2 regions of the Candidatus Poriferisodalis sp. genome follow, and region 1 is predicted to be linked to the other one. Evidence: predicted binding sites of a transcription regulator. Region 1 holds the regulator's gene; the other holds the start of a gene.
The links. The regulator LexA, encoded in region 1, represses DNA repair genes until DNA is damaged. The targets are predictions, from matches to a motif close to CGAACNNNNGTTCG.
Positions count from the first base shown of each region.

Region 2: the regulator LexA is predicted to act here: its motif matches at 3,546-3,559, upstream of recA (recombinase RecA).

Region 1 is NZ_OZ244781.1:2,839,425-2,847,057, forward strand. Features, by position in the region: gene ACOQPE_RS12620 (type II CAAX prenyl endopeptidase Rce1 family protein) at 1-231, shown strand, start outside; gene cysS (cysteine--tRNA ligase) at 301-1,740, shown strand; gene nudC (NAD(+) diphosphatase) at 1,741-2,562, opposite strand; gene lexA (transcriptional repressor LexA) at 2,618-3,274, opposite strand; gene ACOQPE_RS12640 (dihydrofolate reductase family protein) at 3,421-4,149, opposite strand; gene ACOQPE_RS12645 (vitamin B12-dependent ribonucleotide reductase) at 4,385-7,234, shown strand; gene hemH (ferrochelatase) at 7,258-7,633, opposite strand, start outside.
Region 2 is NZ_OZ244781.1:2,311,618-2,319,250, reverse strand. Features, by position in the region: gene ACOQPE_RS10315 (MiaB/RimO family radical SAM methylthiotransferase) at 1-308, opposite strand, end outside; gene ACOQPE_RS10310 (flavin-containing monooxygenase) at 375-2,177, opposite strand; gene recA (recombinase RecA) at 2,334-3,419, opposite strand; gene ACOQPE_RS10300 (enoyl-CoA hydratase/isomerase family protein) at 3,638-4,522, shown strand; gene ACOQPE_RS10295 (MFS transporter) at 4,534-5,838, shown strand; gene ACOQPE_RS10290 (CaiB/BaiF CoA transferase family protein) at 5,906-7,150, shown strand; gene ACOQPE_RS10285 (TIGR03619 family F420-dependent LLM class oxidoreductase) at 7,181-7,633, opposite strand, start outside.

The DNA of each region.
Region 1 (7,633 bases):
CGCTGGCCGGTGTGGTGCTCGCTCGCCGCGTTCGGCGTCGTGCATCTCGCCAACTACGACGTGAGCTGGACCTTCGCCACTGTTGTCGTGGCACCGCTGGTGGTGAGCCCGCAGATCTGGCTGGGCCTCATGTTCACCATTGCGCGGGTGCGGTACGGCTGGTGGGCGGGTCTGGTGCTGCACGCGTTCCACAACCTCGCGGTCTGGAGCGTGACCATCGCTGCCGGCTGAAGAGAAAATCCAGGGTTTGCCTCTGAACCGCATCGGTACCCTTGCAGCCCGATCGGGACTCCGGCATCAGTGAGCTTGCAGATCTTCGACACGATGACGCGGCGCAAGACCGCCTTCGTCCCGCGGACGCCGGGCGAGATCTCCATGTATGTCTGCGGTCCGACGGTCTATGACGTGCCCCACCTCGGCCACGGCCGCACTGCGCTGACCTACGACGTCATCCGGCGCTACTTGGAGTGGTCTGGATATGAGGTGACGTTGGCATCGAATGTCACCGACATCGACGACAAGATCGTGGAGCGCGCCCAGCGCGAGCAGCGCTCCGAGGCCGATGTCGCCGCAGAATTCACAGCCGCATATGACGAGCAGATGGATCGGCTCGGCGTGCTGCGGGCCCATTCGCGGCCTCACGCCACACACTTCATCTCGCAGATGATCGACGTGATCGCTGAGCTGCGGTCGCTCGGTGCCGCGTACGACGTGCCGGGCAAGGGCGTGTACTTCGCCGTCGACGCTGCCCCTGGGTACGGCGATTTGGCGGGCCGGACAACCGAGCAGCTCAACGCGGATGCTGGCGCGCGCGTCGACGTCGACCCCGACAAGCGTTCACCGCTGGACTTCGCGCTCTGGAAGGCCGCGCAGCCGGGAGAGCCGCGCTGGGAAACGCCGTGGGGGGAGGGCCGGCCCGGCTGGCACACGGAGTGCGTGGCGATGTCGCTCAGCGCGCTCGGGCCCGGCTTCGACATCCACGGAGGGGGAGACGACCTGGTCTTTCCCCACCACCAGAACGAGTGCGCCCAGGTGACCGCCATGGGCGAGGCGTTTGCCCGCTACTGGGTGCACAGCGCCATGGTGAACGTCGGCAGCCAGAAGATGGCCAAGTCGCTGGGCAACTACACCCAGCTCGCCGAAGCGATCGACGCAGTCGGCCCCCGCGCTGTGCGCCTGCTGGTGCTGCAGACCCACTACCGCCGGACCATGGAGATGGGGTCCGACTCGCTTGAAGCGGCCCGCAGCGCTGTCGGCCGGCTCGATGCGTTCGCCCGCCGGGTCTCCGCTGCAGGCTTCCCGGACGGCATCGAGGCTGCAGTGCGGCGGCCTGACATCGAACGCGGGTCTGTTCCCGACGTGGATGTCGAAGCCGTGACGGCGTTCGCAGCGGCCATGGACGACGATTTCTCCACGCCCACAGCGCTCGACGTGATCTTCCGCCTCGTGCGCCGGGCGAACGCTTCACTCGACGGAGCAGCGCCTGCCGAGGCTTCCCGATCGGCTCGCACGGCACTCCACCTGCTCGGCGTGGTGGGGCTCACCTGCGGTGATGACGGCGGCGAAGATCACCGCGACGGCGGGCTCGCCGATGCCGAGGTGGACGTATTGCTGGCACAGAGGGCTGCGGCGCGATCAGCTCGCGACTTCGACACCGCCGACCGTATCCGGGACGATCTGGCGGCCGCAGGCATCGTCGTCGCCGACGGCCCCGACGGCGCCACCTGGCACCGCGCCTGATCAGCCGGCTGCGGTTCGCTTCAGCCAGTCGTCGATGAGCCAGCCGGCAATCGACATCCCGCCGCGCGGGCACGGGGGCAGGCTGTCTGCGGTGTACCAACCGGCTTCGACGATCTCTTCGGGGTCGATCTCGATCTCGCCGGCTTGCCATTCGCAGGTAAAGCCGCACATCAGCGAGTGCGGGAATGGCCACGGCTGGCTTCCGAAGTAGCGGACGTTGTCGACCGTGATCTGGACTTCCTCGTAGACCTCCCGGGCCACGGCGTCCTCGAGGCTCTCACCGGGTTCGACGAAGCCGGCGAGTGCGCTGTAGAAGCGGCCGGGGAACTGCCGGCCCCAGGCGAGCAACACCTCGGGGCCGCGTTCGACGAGAACGATCATGGCGGGGCTGAGCCTCGGAAACGCCATGTGACCGCAGTTGCTGCAGACTCTTGCCCGATCTGAGGCGTTGGTGTTTGTCAGGCTCCCGCAACGTCCGCAATAGCGATGGGTTCCCTCGAACTCCACGATCGGTGCGGCGCGGCCGGCGATCTGCCAGTGCTCGTCGGGAATGCGGCCGTAGAGCTTGCGCAGCGGCACGGGCTCGAGATCACCCTCGTCCAGCGGCGGCCCGTCGGCCGGATCCATGTCGACAGCCCAGACGCCGAGGCCATCGAGCACGCCGAGAAAAGAGGCGGAAGGCGAGCCATCGCCGACGGGCGCCGTGGGGCTCGCGCACAGGCCGCTGCCCGGCTCGGTGAACACCGTGCCTGAACGGACGGGGATCCACACGCGCGATGTGTCGTCGAGATCGTCAGGCGGCTGGGTCAGAACCGTGAACACCGGTCAAGTTGAGCACACAGCGCTTACAAGCGCCGCTGTGTCGAATTGCCCGCCGCTATAGGCGACGGATGACCGTCACGACCTTTCCGTAGATGGTGACTTCGTCGGCGGGGCGGATGATCGGACCGTGGCTTTGATTTGCCGGTTCGAGGACGACGTTGTCGCCGTCGCGCCGGTAGCGCTTGACGGTGCCCTCTTCGCCATCGATGCCGGCCACGACGATGTCGCCGACCTCCGCGTCGGGCTGGTGGCGCGCCACCACGTAGTCGCGATCCCAGATGCCGACATCGATCATCGAGTCGCCCCGCACTCGCAGCATGAAGAGCTCGCCGCTGCCCGTGAAATCGGCCGGCAGCGGCAGCAGCTCCTCGACGTTCTGCTGGGCGAGCACGTCGGTGCCTGCTGCAACCTCCCCGATGAGCGCCACGTGACGGGCCGGTCGCCGCTCGCCCTTCACTCCTGTCTGCCAGTCGCAGTTGATGATGAGCGCCCTGGGCCGCGATGGGTCGCGCCGGATCCATCCGTCGGCCTCGAGCGTTCGCAGGTGGCGGTGCACGGTCGCAGGCGAGTTGAGATTGACCTCGTTGCCGATCTCGCGGACCGACGGGGGATAGCCGCGCTCGCGCTGCGTCACGTCGATGAAGTCGAGCATGGCGCGCTGACGCTCGTTGAGGTGTGCGATCCGCTGACCTGCGGCACTCGTTGCTTGCATGGTGAACCTTTCGGGTCGGTCCCGGCGCGCCCGGCATCTGCTGCCCGGCCTGATCGGGTGCTCCCATCGAAGGGAAGGAACTCTCGTTCCGATCAGTCAGTACACTAACAACAAATGTTCCAAACAGCGCGCATTTGTTCGATGCTTCAGTGCCGAGAGCGCACCCAGCGCACGAAGAGCACATCGTCGTGGGCGATGACTTGCTCGAGCGCGAATGCGCGGGGCGCGGCGGCCGGCGAGCCGCCGCCGGGCGCAGAGGCGATGCGCGGGGCGTCAGTCGCCACGGCCAGCGGCGCGTGCGTCAGGTTCACCTCGTCGACGAGGTCGGCCGCCAGCAGGCTGGCGTTGAGCGCTGGCCCTCCCTCACAGAGCACAACGCGCGCCCCCAGCGAGCCCAGGTGTCTCAACGACGCAGGCAGATCCACCGAGTCGGTGCCGGCGCGCACGAGCTCCGCGCGGTCGGCCAGCCGTTCTGCGGCGTCGCAGTCTGCGCCGACGGTGGTGACCACCAGCGGCAACGGTGCTGCCGGCGGGTCTGGCGGCTGGCTGAACAGCGGCAAGTCCGGGTCGACGCTGAGCGATCCGCTGACCACGGCAATGCGGGCACCAGATCGCCGCGCCGGGCGGTACCGCTCGGCGTTCGCCGTGCGCGCACCGACCAGGATCGTGTCGGCCTGCGCGCGCAGCGCCCCGAACATCGCCTTGTCGGGTTCGCTCGAGAGCCCCCCCGACACGCCGTCGATCGCTGCGGCCCCGTCGATGCTCGCAACCATGTTGAGCATCACCCAGGGACGATCGGCGTGCGGTGCACGTTGGCGACTGGCGGCGTGCGCAGCGTCGATGGGTTCGGGGGGCAGCGGGTACAGCCGGTGCACGCGGCGAGTCTGCCACCCGTTCGTCCCGGCAGGCGTTGTCGCCGGCGGTTATCCACAGCATCTGCCAGTTATGCACAGGAAAGTCCCCGTGAAGGCCTGTTCATTGCCCCTTTCGTTCCACAGGGGAGCGGCCGTAGCGTGCGCCTGTCACCGTCGGCCGCACGGCCCGCGGGCGCGTCCCGGCGGGTCGACTCCGGTTTGCGACACTGGTGCAGGAGGTCAGCGGTAAGTGGCGATGACCGAGGAGCAGCGGGTGCGGGGCCACGGCCCCGGGCACCGGTCTGCCGGCGCGCCTCTGCGTCTGCAGCGGCATTTCACCGCTGATGGCGCCCATCCCTATGACACGGTGCGGTGGGAGCGCTTCGATGCCTCCATCACGAACGCGGTCGACGGATCGGTTGCGTTCTCGCAGCCCGACGTTGAGTTCCCCGCCGATTGGAGTCCCACGGCGGTCAACATCGTTGCCCAGAAGTACTTCCGCGGCACCATCGGCACGCCGGAGCGGGAGCAGTCGCTGCGCCAAGTCATCGACCGCGTTGCGGGCACCGTCACCCAGTGGGCGGCCAGCGACGGCTATTTCGCATCTCCGGACGAGGCGGCGACATTCGAGGCAGAGCTGGCGTGGCTGCTGGTTCACCAGCGGGTGGCGTTCAACAGCCCGGTCTGGTTCAACATCGGCGTGAAGGGTGTGCCCCAGCAGGCGTCGGCCTGCTTCATCCTTGCTGTCGACGACGAGATGGAATCGATCCTGGACTGGTACGTCACCGAGGGCCGGATCTTCAAGGGCGGCTCGGGCGCCGGGGTAAACCTGTCGGCGCTGCGGGCATCGTGCGAGCCGCTGTCGGGCGGCGGCACGGCGAGCGGCCCGGTCAGCTTCATGCGCGGCGCCGATGCGTCGGCGGGCACCATCCGCAGCGGCGGCAAGACCCGGCGCGCCGCCAAGATGGTCCTGCTCGACGCCGATCATCCCGATGTCGAGGCCTTCGTGTGGTGCAAGGCACGCGAGGAGCGCAAGGCACGCGCCTTGGACGCCGCCGGATTCGACATGGATGTCGACGGCGCCGACTCGTTCTCGGTGCAGTACCAGAATGCGAACAACTCGGTCCGGCTGTCCGACGAGTTCATGGAGGCGGTCGCGGCCGACGGCACTTGGGAGCTGCGGGCGCGCACCACGGGCGAGGTCACCGCCGTCATGCGTGCGCGGGATCTCCTCGGCCAGATTGCCCAAGCGGCCTGGGAATGCGCCGACCCTGGCGTTCAGTTCTCCACCACGATCAACAGCTGGCACACGGCGCCCGCCCACGGCCCGATCAGCGCCAGCAACCCATGCAGCGAGTATGTCCACCTCGACAACTCGGCCTGCAACCTGGCGAGCGTCAACCTGTTGCCCTTCTTTGGGGATCACGCCGCCGGCCGCGATTTCGATATCGAGGGCTTCCGCCAGGCGGTGCGCATCACGTTCATTGCCCAGGACGTGCTGGTGAGCCACGCCGACTACCCGACGGAGCTGATCGGCGAGACTTCCCGGCGCTTCCGCCAGCTCGGGCTGGGCTTCACGAATCTGGGTGCGCTGCTGATGGCAGCGGGCGTTCCCTACGACTCTCCGCAGGCGAGGGCGCTAGCGGCATCGCTCACGGCGCTCATGTGCGGGGAGGCATACGCCACCTCAGCCGACTTGGCCGAGCGGCTCGGAGCCTTCGACGGCTTCGACGCGAATGCCGATGCGATGTGCGGCGTTCTGGGCCGGCATCGCGACTCGCTGGACAGCATCGAGGTGCGCGCCGAGCCGGCGGACACCGGCGCAGGCATGGCGGCGCTGACCGAGGATCTGCGTGCCGCCGCGCGTGCTCGCTGGAACCATGCCATCGCGGGCGGCGAGTCTCATGGCGTTCGCAATTCCCAGGCCACCGTGATCGCGCCCACCGGAACGATCTCGTTCATGATGGACTGCGACACCACCGGGATCGAACCCGACCTGGGCCTGGTGAAGCACAAGAAGCTGGTGGGCGGTGGCGATCTGCGCATCGTGAACTCGACAGTGCCCGTCGCGCTGAACAGGCTCGGCTACTCGCTCTCAGACATCGCTGACATTGAGGCGCACATCCTCGCTACGGGCCACATCGCCGGCGCGCCGCACTTGGCGGACGCTCACCGGGCGGTGTTCGCCTGCTCGATCGGCGCCGATGCCATCTCGCCGCAGGGCCACGTTGCGATGATGGCCGCCTGCCAGCCCTTCGTCTCGGGTGCGATCTCCAAGACCGTCAACCTGCCCGAGTCGGCATCCGCCGGCGACATCGAGGACCTCATCGTCGAATCGTGGCGGCTTGGGCTCAAGGCGGTGGCGATCTACCGCGACAACTGCAAGGTGAGCCAGCCCCTGTCGGTCGGGCCGGCGACCTCCGCTGGCACACCGGCTCTTGGCACACCGGCCATGGGTGCATCGGCCCAGGGGGCCGCAGCATCCGCTGCCGCCGCATTGGGGGGAGCGGTGGTGCCGCCGCGCAACCGGCTGCCACGCAGCCGCCGGTCGCGCACGTTCTCCTTCCGGGTCACCGACTGCCACGGCTACATGACCGTCGGCGAGTACGACGACGGCCGGCCCGGGGAGATCTTCCTCACCGTGGCGAAGCAGGGTTCCACGCTGGCCGGGATCATGGATGCATTCGCCATCTCGGTCAGCCACGGCTTGCAGTACGGGGTGCCGCTGCGTTCCTACGTGGACGCCTTCACCAACATGCGGTTCGAGCCTGCGGGGCTCACCGACGACCCCGAGCTGCGCATTGCCACGAGCATCGTCGACTACATCTTCCGCCGCCTGGCGCTCGAGTACCTGTCGTTGGAAGAGCGCACCGAGTTGGGAGTGCTCAGCGTCGACGAGCGCACTGATCCGCCGCTGCCGGGGCTCGAGAGCGCAACGGTCGAGACTGCGATCGGCGCCGAGCCGGCACCAGACCCGCCGTCGCACCGCTCTGAGACCCGCGGATATGCCGATGCACCGCTGTGCATGACCTGCGGCGACCGGATGGTGCGCGCCGGCTCATGCTTCGCCTGCCGCTCCTGCGGCGCAACCAGCGGCTGCGGCTGAGAGGCTGAGCTGCCGGTCGGCCGTCAGGCGCCTCGCTCGAGCGGGCAGCACCCCGGAGCGCAGCTGTCCGGGCGCGGTCCCAGCCGGCCGACCGCGGGCCGTTCGGCTCGCAGACCTGCCGTCTCCTCCACGAGATCCACCAGCGCCTCCACGAACAACGGATGCGTGCCGACCGACCGAGCACGCACCATGGTGATGCCAGTGCGGGCGGCTGCGGCACGCGCCTTGGTGTCGAGGTCGACAAGCACTTCCATGTGGTCGGAGACGAAGCCGAGCGGCACGACGAGGACGGTACGGCAGCCCGCCGAGCCGAGCTGGGCGAGCCGGTCGTTGACGTCGGGTTCCAGCCACGGCACGTGCGGTGGACCGCTGCGCGACTGGTACACCACCTCGATCTGG
Region 2 (7,633 bases), 530 kb from region 1:
CGCACGAGATCCTGATCCTTCTGCGCGAGGCAGCCGGCGACGGCGATCTGTACCTCGGGTCGTTCCTCTTTGAGGCGCTTGAGGTGTCCGAGCTGCCCGTAGAGCTTGTTGTCGGCGTTCTCGCGGATGCAGCAGGTGTTGAGCACGATGACGTCGGCGTCGGCCATCGTCGTCGCGGCCACGAGATCGTCGGCTTCCAGCAGGCCGGCGATCCGCTCGGAGTCGTGCTCGTTCATCTGGCACCCGTAGGTGCGCACGAAGTAGCTGCGCCGGCCCGCGTTCTCGCCCACTTGCTCGCCCGCAGTCACGGCGTCAAGGCTAGGGGCGCGCCCAAAGGCGGAAGGCAGGTTGAATTCAGTCAGATCAGGCCGCGGTCAGCGCTGCGTGAAAGCGAAGTTCTCCGACATGTTCTCGCGGGCGTGGGCCATGAAGCCCAAGTACTGCTTGATGTTGCCGTTGAAGTTGCCGTCCTGGCGGCGGTTCTCGGCGCCTTCGAAGTTGTAGTAGCCGGGTGTGCAATCGCGGTTGCGGGTGGTCTTGCCGCGGTTGGCGATGACCTGCTGCACCCACCATTCCTCGGCCTCGGGCAGGCAATCCATGGTCTGCAGGCCGCCCCGGCGCACGAAGTCGATGCACTCGGAGATGTGCTCGCCCTGGCTGTTGAGCACGTCGGTCAGGTTGAACGCGAAGAAGGCCTGATAGCCGCCCATGATGAACAGGTTCGGGTAGCCGGCGGTGTGAATGCCCAGCAGCGTGCGGATGCCGTCTGCGTACTTGTCGGTCAGCTCCAGGTCGTTCTCGCCGACGATGCGGTTGTAGATGCCGGTCTTCTGCACCTCGAATCCGGTGGCGTAGATCAGCAGGTCGAGCTCGTACTGGGTGCCGTCGAAGAGCGGGCCCTGCTCGGTGATCTGGGTGATGCCCTTGCCCTGGGTATCGACCAGGTGCACATTCGGCCGGTTGAACGTGGGCAGGTAGTCGTTGTGGAAGCACGGCCGCTTGCACATGAGCATGTACCAGGGCTTGAGCGCCTCGGCCGTTGCGGGGTCTTCCACAACCTCGTCGATGCGCCGGTGGATGCGCATCATGGCGTCGATGTTGGCGTTCTCCTGGCGGCGGATCTTCTCGTCGCGAGACATCGCCGCACGGCGCGCCTTCTGCTCGTCGCTCAGGCGAGGCCCGGCCATGGCTCGCTCGCGCCGGCGTGCCTGCCAGCCCGGCTGCAGCTTCGCCGCCCAGTCCTGGTCGGTCTCCCAGTCGTCGCGGATGTCGATCGAGGATGGCGTCCGCTGGAAGACGTACAGCTCCTTGGACATCTCGCCGAGCTGCGGGATGGCCTGCACTGCCGTCGCGCCGGTGCCGATGATGCCGACCCGCTTGTCGCTGAGGTTCTCGAGGTCGTCGCCGGTGTAGTCGTAGTCCCACCGCGACGTGTGGAAGGAATGACCGGTGAAGCGCTCCATGCCCTCGATGACGGCCAGCTTCGGCTTGGCGAGGGTGCCGTTGGCGCAGATGACGAACTGTGCGGTGATCTCATCGCCACGGTCGGTGCCGATGCGCCACACCTCCGCCTCGCCGTCCCAGACGGTCGACGTCACGGTGGTCTGGAACATCGCCAGGTCGTAGAGGTCGTACTTGCGGGCGATCAGCCGGCAGTACTCGTAGATCTCGTCGCCGGTGGCGTAGTGCCGCGACGGCACGTAGCCGGTCTCATCCAGCAAGGGCAGGTAGTCGTACGAGACGACATCGCAGGCCACCCCCGGGTACCGGTTCCAGTACCAGGTGCCGCCGACATCGGCGCCGCGCTCGACGATGCGGATGCTCTCCACGCCCTTCTGGCGCAGCCGGGCAGAGGTCAGCAGCGCCGAGAACCCGCCCCCGATGAACAGCACCTCGACCTCGTCGTGCACGGGCGGGCGCTCGATGCGCTCGGCTGCGTACGGATCCTCCTCGTAGCGGGCGAAATCGCCGACAAGCTCCGACGTGTAGATCTGCGTGCCCGGAGGCCGGTAGCCCAGCCGCAGATCGCGTTCTTCAGCGAACCGCCGCTTGATGTCGTCGTAGTACGACTGCGGCGGGCGGCCGTCGACGTCGCGGGAATAGTCGAAGTTGAAGACGTTCTGCGGCTTGTCGGTCTTCTGTTTGTCGACCTTCTGCTTCCCGGTCTGCTGCGCCACCTGACTCTCCCCGATCCGAGGCTCCTGATCCGAAGCCGGATCGCCCCGCTCGCCTACGACCGGATCAGGCTACGACAACACCGCCGTGCGGTGCCGGTTCGTCAGGATGGCCCATGGGCCGCCCGCTGTGGCACCTGTATCGAGCAGATCGGGGCGTCAATCGACGCTGGCACCCTCGGAGCGTGCCGACTGCGCATCGTCGAGGCGGTCGAGCACGTCGGCATCGTCGTCTGCCTCGCCATCGGCCCCGATGCCGAGCGCGGTGCGGATCCGGCCGTCGATCTCGACGGTGACCTCGGGATTCGCGATCAGGAACTTCTTGGCGTTCTCGCGGCCCTGACCCAGCTGCTCGCCCTCGTAGGTGTACCAAGCACCCGACTTCTTCACGATGCCGTGCTCGACACCCACGTCGAGCAGCGAGCCCTCACGGCTGATGCCCTGCCCGTACATGATGTCGAACTCGGCCTGGCGGAAAGGCGGCGCCACCTTGTTCTTGACGACCTTGACGCGAGTGCGACCGCCCACGACCTCGCCCTCGACCTTGATGGCCTCGATGCGGCGGATGTCGATCCGCACGGACGAATAGAACTTCAGCGCCCGGCCGCCCGAGGTGGTCTCGGGGCTGCCGAACATCACGCCGATCTTCTCGCGCAGCTGGTTGATGAACACGCAGATCGTCTTGGTCTTGTTCAGGTTGGCGGTGAGCTTGCGCAGCGCCTGGGACATGAGGCGTGCCTGCAGGCCGACATGGGTGTCGCCCATCTCGCCCTCGATCTCTGCCCGCGGCGTAAGCGCCGCCACCGAGTCGACGACCACGACATCGATGGCACCCGAGCGGATGAGCATGTCGGTGATCTCGAGCGCCTGCTCGCCGGTGTCGGGCTGGGAGATCAGCAGCTCGTCGACATCGACGCCGATGTTCTTCGCATACACCGGATCCATCGCATGCTCAGCGTCGACATAGGCGCACACGCCGCCGGTTCGCTGCGCCTCGGCCACCAAGTGCATGGCGAGCGTGGACTTGCCCGATGCCTCAGGGCCGTACACCTCCACCACCCGGCCGCGGGGAAAGCCCCCGATGCCGAGCGCCAGGTCGATCGCGAGGCTGCCCGAGGAGATCGCCTCGACCGCCATGTGGTGCTTCTCGCCCATCTTCATCACGGATCCGTCGCCGAACTGGCGGCGGATCTGCGTGAGCGTCATGTCCAGCGCCCGGTCCCGTTCTGTGTCTTGCTGACTCATGTCGTCCTCCTCGGACTCCCGTTCGGCCGCACCCGGTGTGCGATGCCGTCTTGGAGCACCGTAGAAGCGGGGTGTGACAACTCACGGGTGGTTTTCTGCCGTGCGCGAATGACAGAAATGTAGTTCCGAACATCAGTTCGTGTCAAGCCTTGAGCCGCCGTGTGCCGAGCGGCGGCGAGCACGCCATCGTGTCGCGCACATGTGGCACGCTGCGACCCATGAGCCCCTCTGCTGAGAAATCCGCTGCGATGACCGACAACGACTTCGAGCTGCTGCACATCGAGCGCGACGCGGGTGTCGTGTTCGCCACCATCGACGCCCCGCCGATCAACGTGATGACGCCGGCGCTGTTCCGCGAGCTCGCGAAGTTCAGCGTTCACGTCGCCGATGACGACTCGGTGCGGGTGGTGGTGCTCCGCAGCGACAACCCGGATTTCTTCATCGCCCACTTCGACGTGACGGCGATCCTGGGCTACCCGACCGATGGCCCCGCCGAACGACCCACGGAACACGTCGGGTTCCACGCCATGTGCGAGACGTACCGCACGATGCCCAAAGCCACCATTGTCGAGATCGGCGGACGAGTCGGCGGCGGAGGCAGCGAGCTGTCGATGTCGTGCGACATGCGCTTCGGCGCGCTCGACCGCACGGTCATCAACCAGATGGAGGTGCCGATCGGCATCCTGCCCGGCGGCACCGGCACGCAGCGGCTCCCCCGTCTGGTCGGGCGCGGCCGCGCCATGGAGGTGATCCTGGGCGGCGTCGACATCGGTGCGCAGACGGCCGAACAATGGGGCTACCTCAACCGTGCACTGCCCGCCGACGAGCTGCGGCCGTTCGTCACCGATCTGGCATACCGCATCGCGAAGTTCCCGCCCCAGGCCGTCGCGCTGGCCAAGCAAGCCGTCAATGCGGCCGACGAACTCCCCCTCAGGGACGGCATGTTCGAGGAGCGATACCTCTTCCAACGGCTCCTGCGCACGCCGGAAGCGCAGCCCGCCATGGAGCAGTTCATTGAACTGGGCGGCCAGACGCACGACGGTGAGATGCGGGTAGGCGATCTCGTCGCCGACATCAGCACCGGCGACAGCACAGACGGCTGAATTCCATTCCTGTGGCAGGTGCCGCTCCCCCGCTCGCGAGCCAGCCTGAGCTGATCGACTCGTGGCGCGCCTGGCTGGTGGCGGTCGGCGCCGGCCTGTCATGCGGCGTGGCCTTCGGCACCATCTACACGTTCGGCGCGTTCATCGAGTCGATGTCGGCCGAGTTCGGAACCGGCCAGGGCGGCACCTCGGTGATGATCGGAATCGCCACGCTGCTGTTCTTCAGCACCGGGATCATCTCGGGCCCGCTGCTGCATCGGCTGGGGCCGCGGCCGCTGCTGGCGGTGGGCGGCGCAATGTTCGTAGCCGGCCTAGTCCTGACCTCGTCGGTGTCGCAGATCTGGCACGGCTACGTCGTCTACGGCATCGGCTGCGGCTTCGGGGCGGGCCTGTTCGTCTCACCGCTGTTCGCGACGGCAGCGTCATGGTTCCTGCGGCACCGGGCAGTGTCCCAAGGGCTGGTCGCGACGGGGCCCGGCCTGGGCACCATGTTCTTGGTACCGCTGGCCGAGCGCATGATCGAGATCCTGGGCTGGCGCGAGGCCTTCCGGTGGCTGGCCGTCATCGCAGCGATCACCTACGTCGTGTGCTTCGTGCTGGTGCGGCGCACGCCGATCGTCGCGACCGCTCATCCGCGCGAGCACGTTCGCCGTGTCTGCCGGACGAAGGCGTTCTGGCTGCTGACGATCGGCTCCGCTCTGTTCGCGGTGCCGGTGATCGGCTCGCTCGCTGCCATCATCCCCTTCGCCCGCTCGGCCGGCATCAGCGCCAGCGCGGCAGCGCTGCTGCTGTCGGTCGTCGGCGGCGCGAGCATCGTCGGGCGCCTGCTGCTGACCAGCTTCGCCCGGGCCCTCGGGTCGGTGCGCTTGCTGACGATCTCGTTCGGGATGCTGCCGGTGGCGTACGTGATCTGGTTCTTCGCATCCGACCGCTACTGGCAGATCGTGGTGTTCGCCGTGCTGCTGGGCGTCGGCTACGGCGGCTTCGTCGCGCTGCAGGGCGACGTCACACCGCACCTGTTCGGCGTAGCAGGCATCGGGTCGGTGCTGGGCCGCCTGTTCTTCTGCTACGGCATCGGCAGCATGGTGGGCCCGATCCTGATGCTCACCATGCACGAGCAGACCGGCGGGACGCTCGTGCCCATCGCCGTCGTGGCAGTGTTCGCCCTGGCGGGAACGCTGGTCATCTCGAGGCTGACACGCGACCCGGTGCCGCTCGAGCCGGCCGAGGGCCCGCCGCCAAGGCGTTCACCAGTGCAGCTGTCCCCGCCGAGCGTCTGGATGCCGGTGCCGGCGAGCAGCGGCATCGCCCGCTGAGAGCGGGCAGCGACATCGGCCGCTGAAGACAGGCAGCGAGCGCTGCGCGGCTCTATCGTCGTGCGCCGTGGAACGCCCGCTCGAAGACGTGCTTGTGCTGGATCTGACCCGCGCGGTGGCGGGGCCGATCACCGGCCGCCTGTTGGCCGATCTGGGCGCTCGCGTCGTGAAGATCGAGCCTCCCGATGCCGACCTCACCAGGTTCATCGTTCCCAACGTCGACGGGTTCTCGCCCTACTTCGCCCAGTTCAACGTGGGCAAGGAGTGCATTTCGCTCGACCTGACCCAGCCCGCCGGCCGCGACGTGCTGCTGTCGATGGTCCCCAAGGCCGACATCGTGCTGGAGAACTACCGGCCGGGAGTGCTCGACAAGCTGGGGCTGGGCTACGACGTGCTCAGCGAGATCAACCCCGGCATCATCGTGGCGTCTGTCTCGGGTTGGGGGCACGGCAACAGCCGCAGCGGCCGGGGAGCGTTTGCGTCGGTGCTGCACGCCGAGGCCGGCGTGACCGAGATGGTCTCCCGGCGGCGGGGAGGGGACGCCTACCGCAACGACCCGATGTCGCACGCCGACACCTACACCGGGCTGCATGCTCTGGGCGCCGTTCTGGCGGCGCTCCACATGCGCATGCGGACCGGGCGCGGCCAGACCGTCGAGGTGTCGATGGCCGAGAGCACGCTGATGTGCAACGACCAGGCCGCGACCGACCTGACCGGCCAGGATCCGATGATCGGTTTCAAGGGCGGGCAGAACTGGGCGGCGGTGTACGCGCTGTCAAACGGCCGGCACGTCACCGTGACACTCGATCTCACCGCCAACTTCGGCTTCAAGGTGATCGCGGCAGCGATGAACCGGCCAGATCTGCGCGACGACCCGCGTTTCGCCCGCATTGAGGATCGCGTCCTGCATCGCGACGAGATCGAAGCCATCTTCGGCGAATGGGTGAGCCAGTTCGACAGCGCCGAGGCGGTCGAAACAGCGATCGGCGTGAAGTCGGTGATGGCAGCAGAAGTGCGCACCGTGGCTGAACTCGCCGAAACCGACTGGGCCGCTGAGCGCGGCGCTTTTGTCGACATCGTGGGGGGCGAAGCCGCCGCACCGATGACCGTTCCGCAATCGCCGTGGCGGTTCAGGGCAGCCGATGCAGGCGTGGCGCCGGGAGCCGTCGCCGGTGACCGGGGTCAGCACAATCGCGAGGTGTTGCGCGAGCTCGCCGGCCTCGACGACAGAGCGATCGATACGCTCGAAGACCAAGGCATCGTGTCTGCCGGCGAGGCCATCCGCCGGCCGAACGCTGCGGGGCGCCGGTAATCCGGCGGTCACGCCCGGCCCCGGCCGGACTCAGTTCAGAATCGTCGAGCCGATGTGGTCGACGAAGGCGGCTACTTCGTCGACGGTTTGGCCATTCGGCAGCAGCACCAGGCGGTCCACGCCCATCTCGGCGAAACGCTCGACCATCTCCGGTGTCGGCCGCACCCGCGGCGTCACGGTGATCTCCAGCCTGCCGAGTTCGGCGGGCCGGTCGTAGCGGGCGCCTGCCTCCGACAGACCGTCGATGCAGCGCTGCGTGGCGTCGTAGTCGAGCGCGAACCCGTACCAGCCCTCGCTCATCGTGACCGATCGGCGGTAGGCAGGCGCGGTGTGGCCGCCCATCACCACTGGCGGGCCCGGCTGCTGGACCGGCCTGGGACGAGCCTGCACATCGGAGAAACTGACGAACTCGCCCTCGTACGCGGGCGCGTCCATCGACCAGATGGCGCGCATGGCCTCGATGTATTCCTCGGTGCGGCGGGC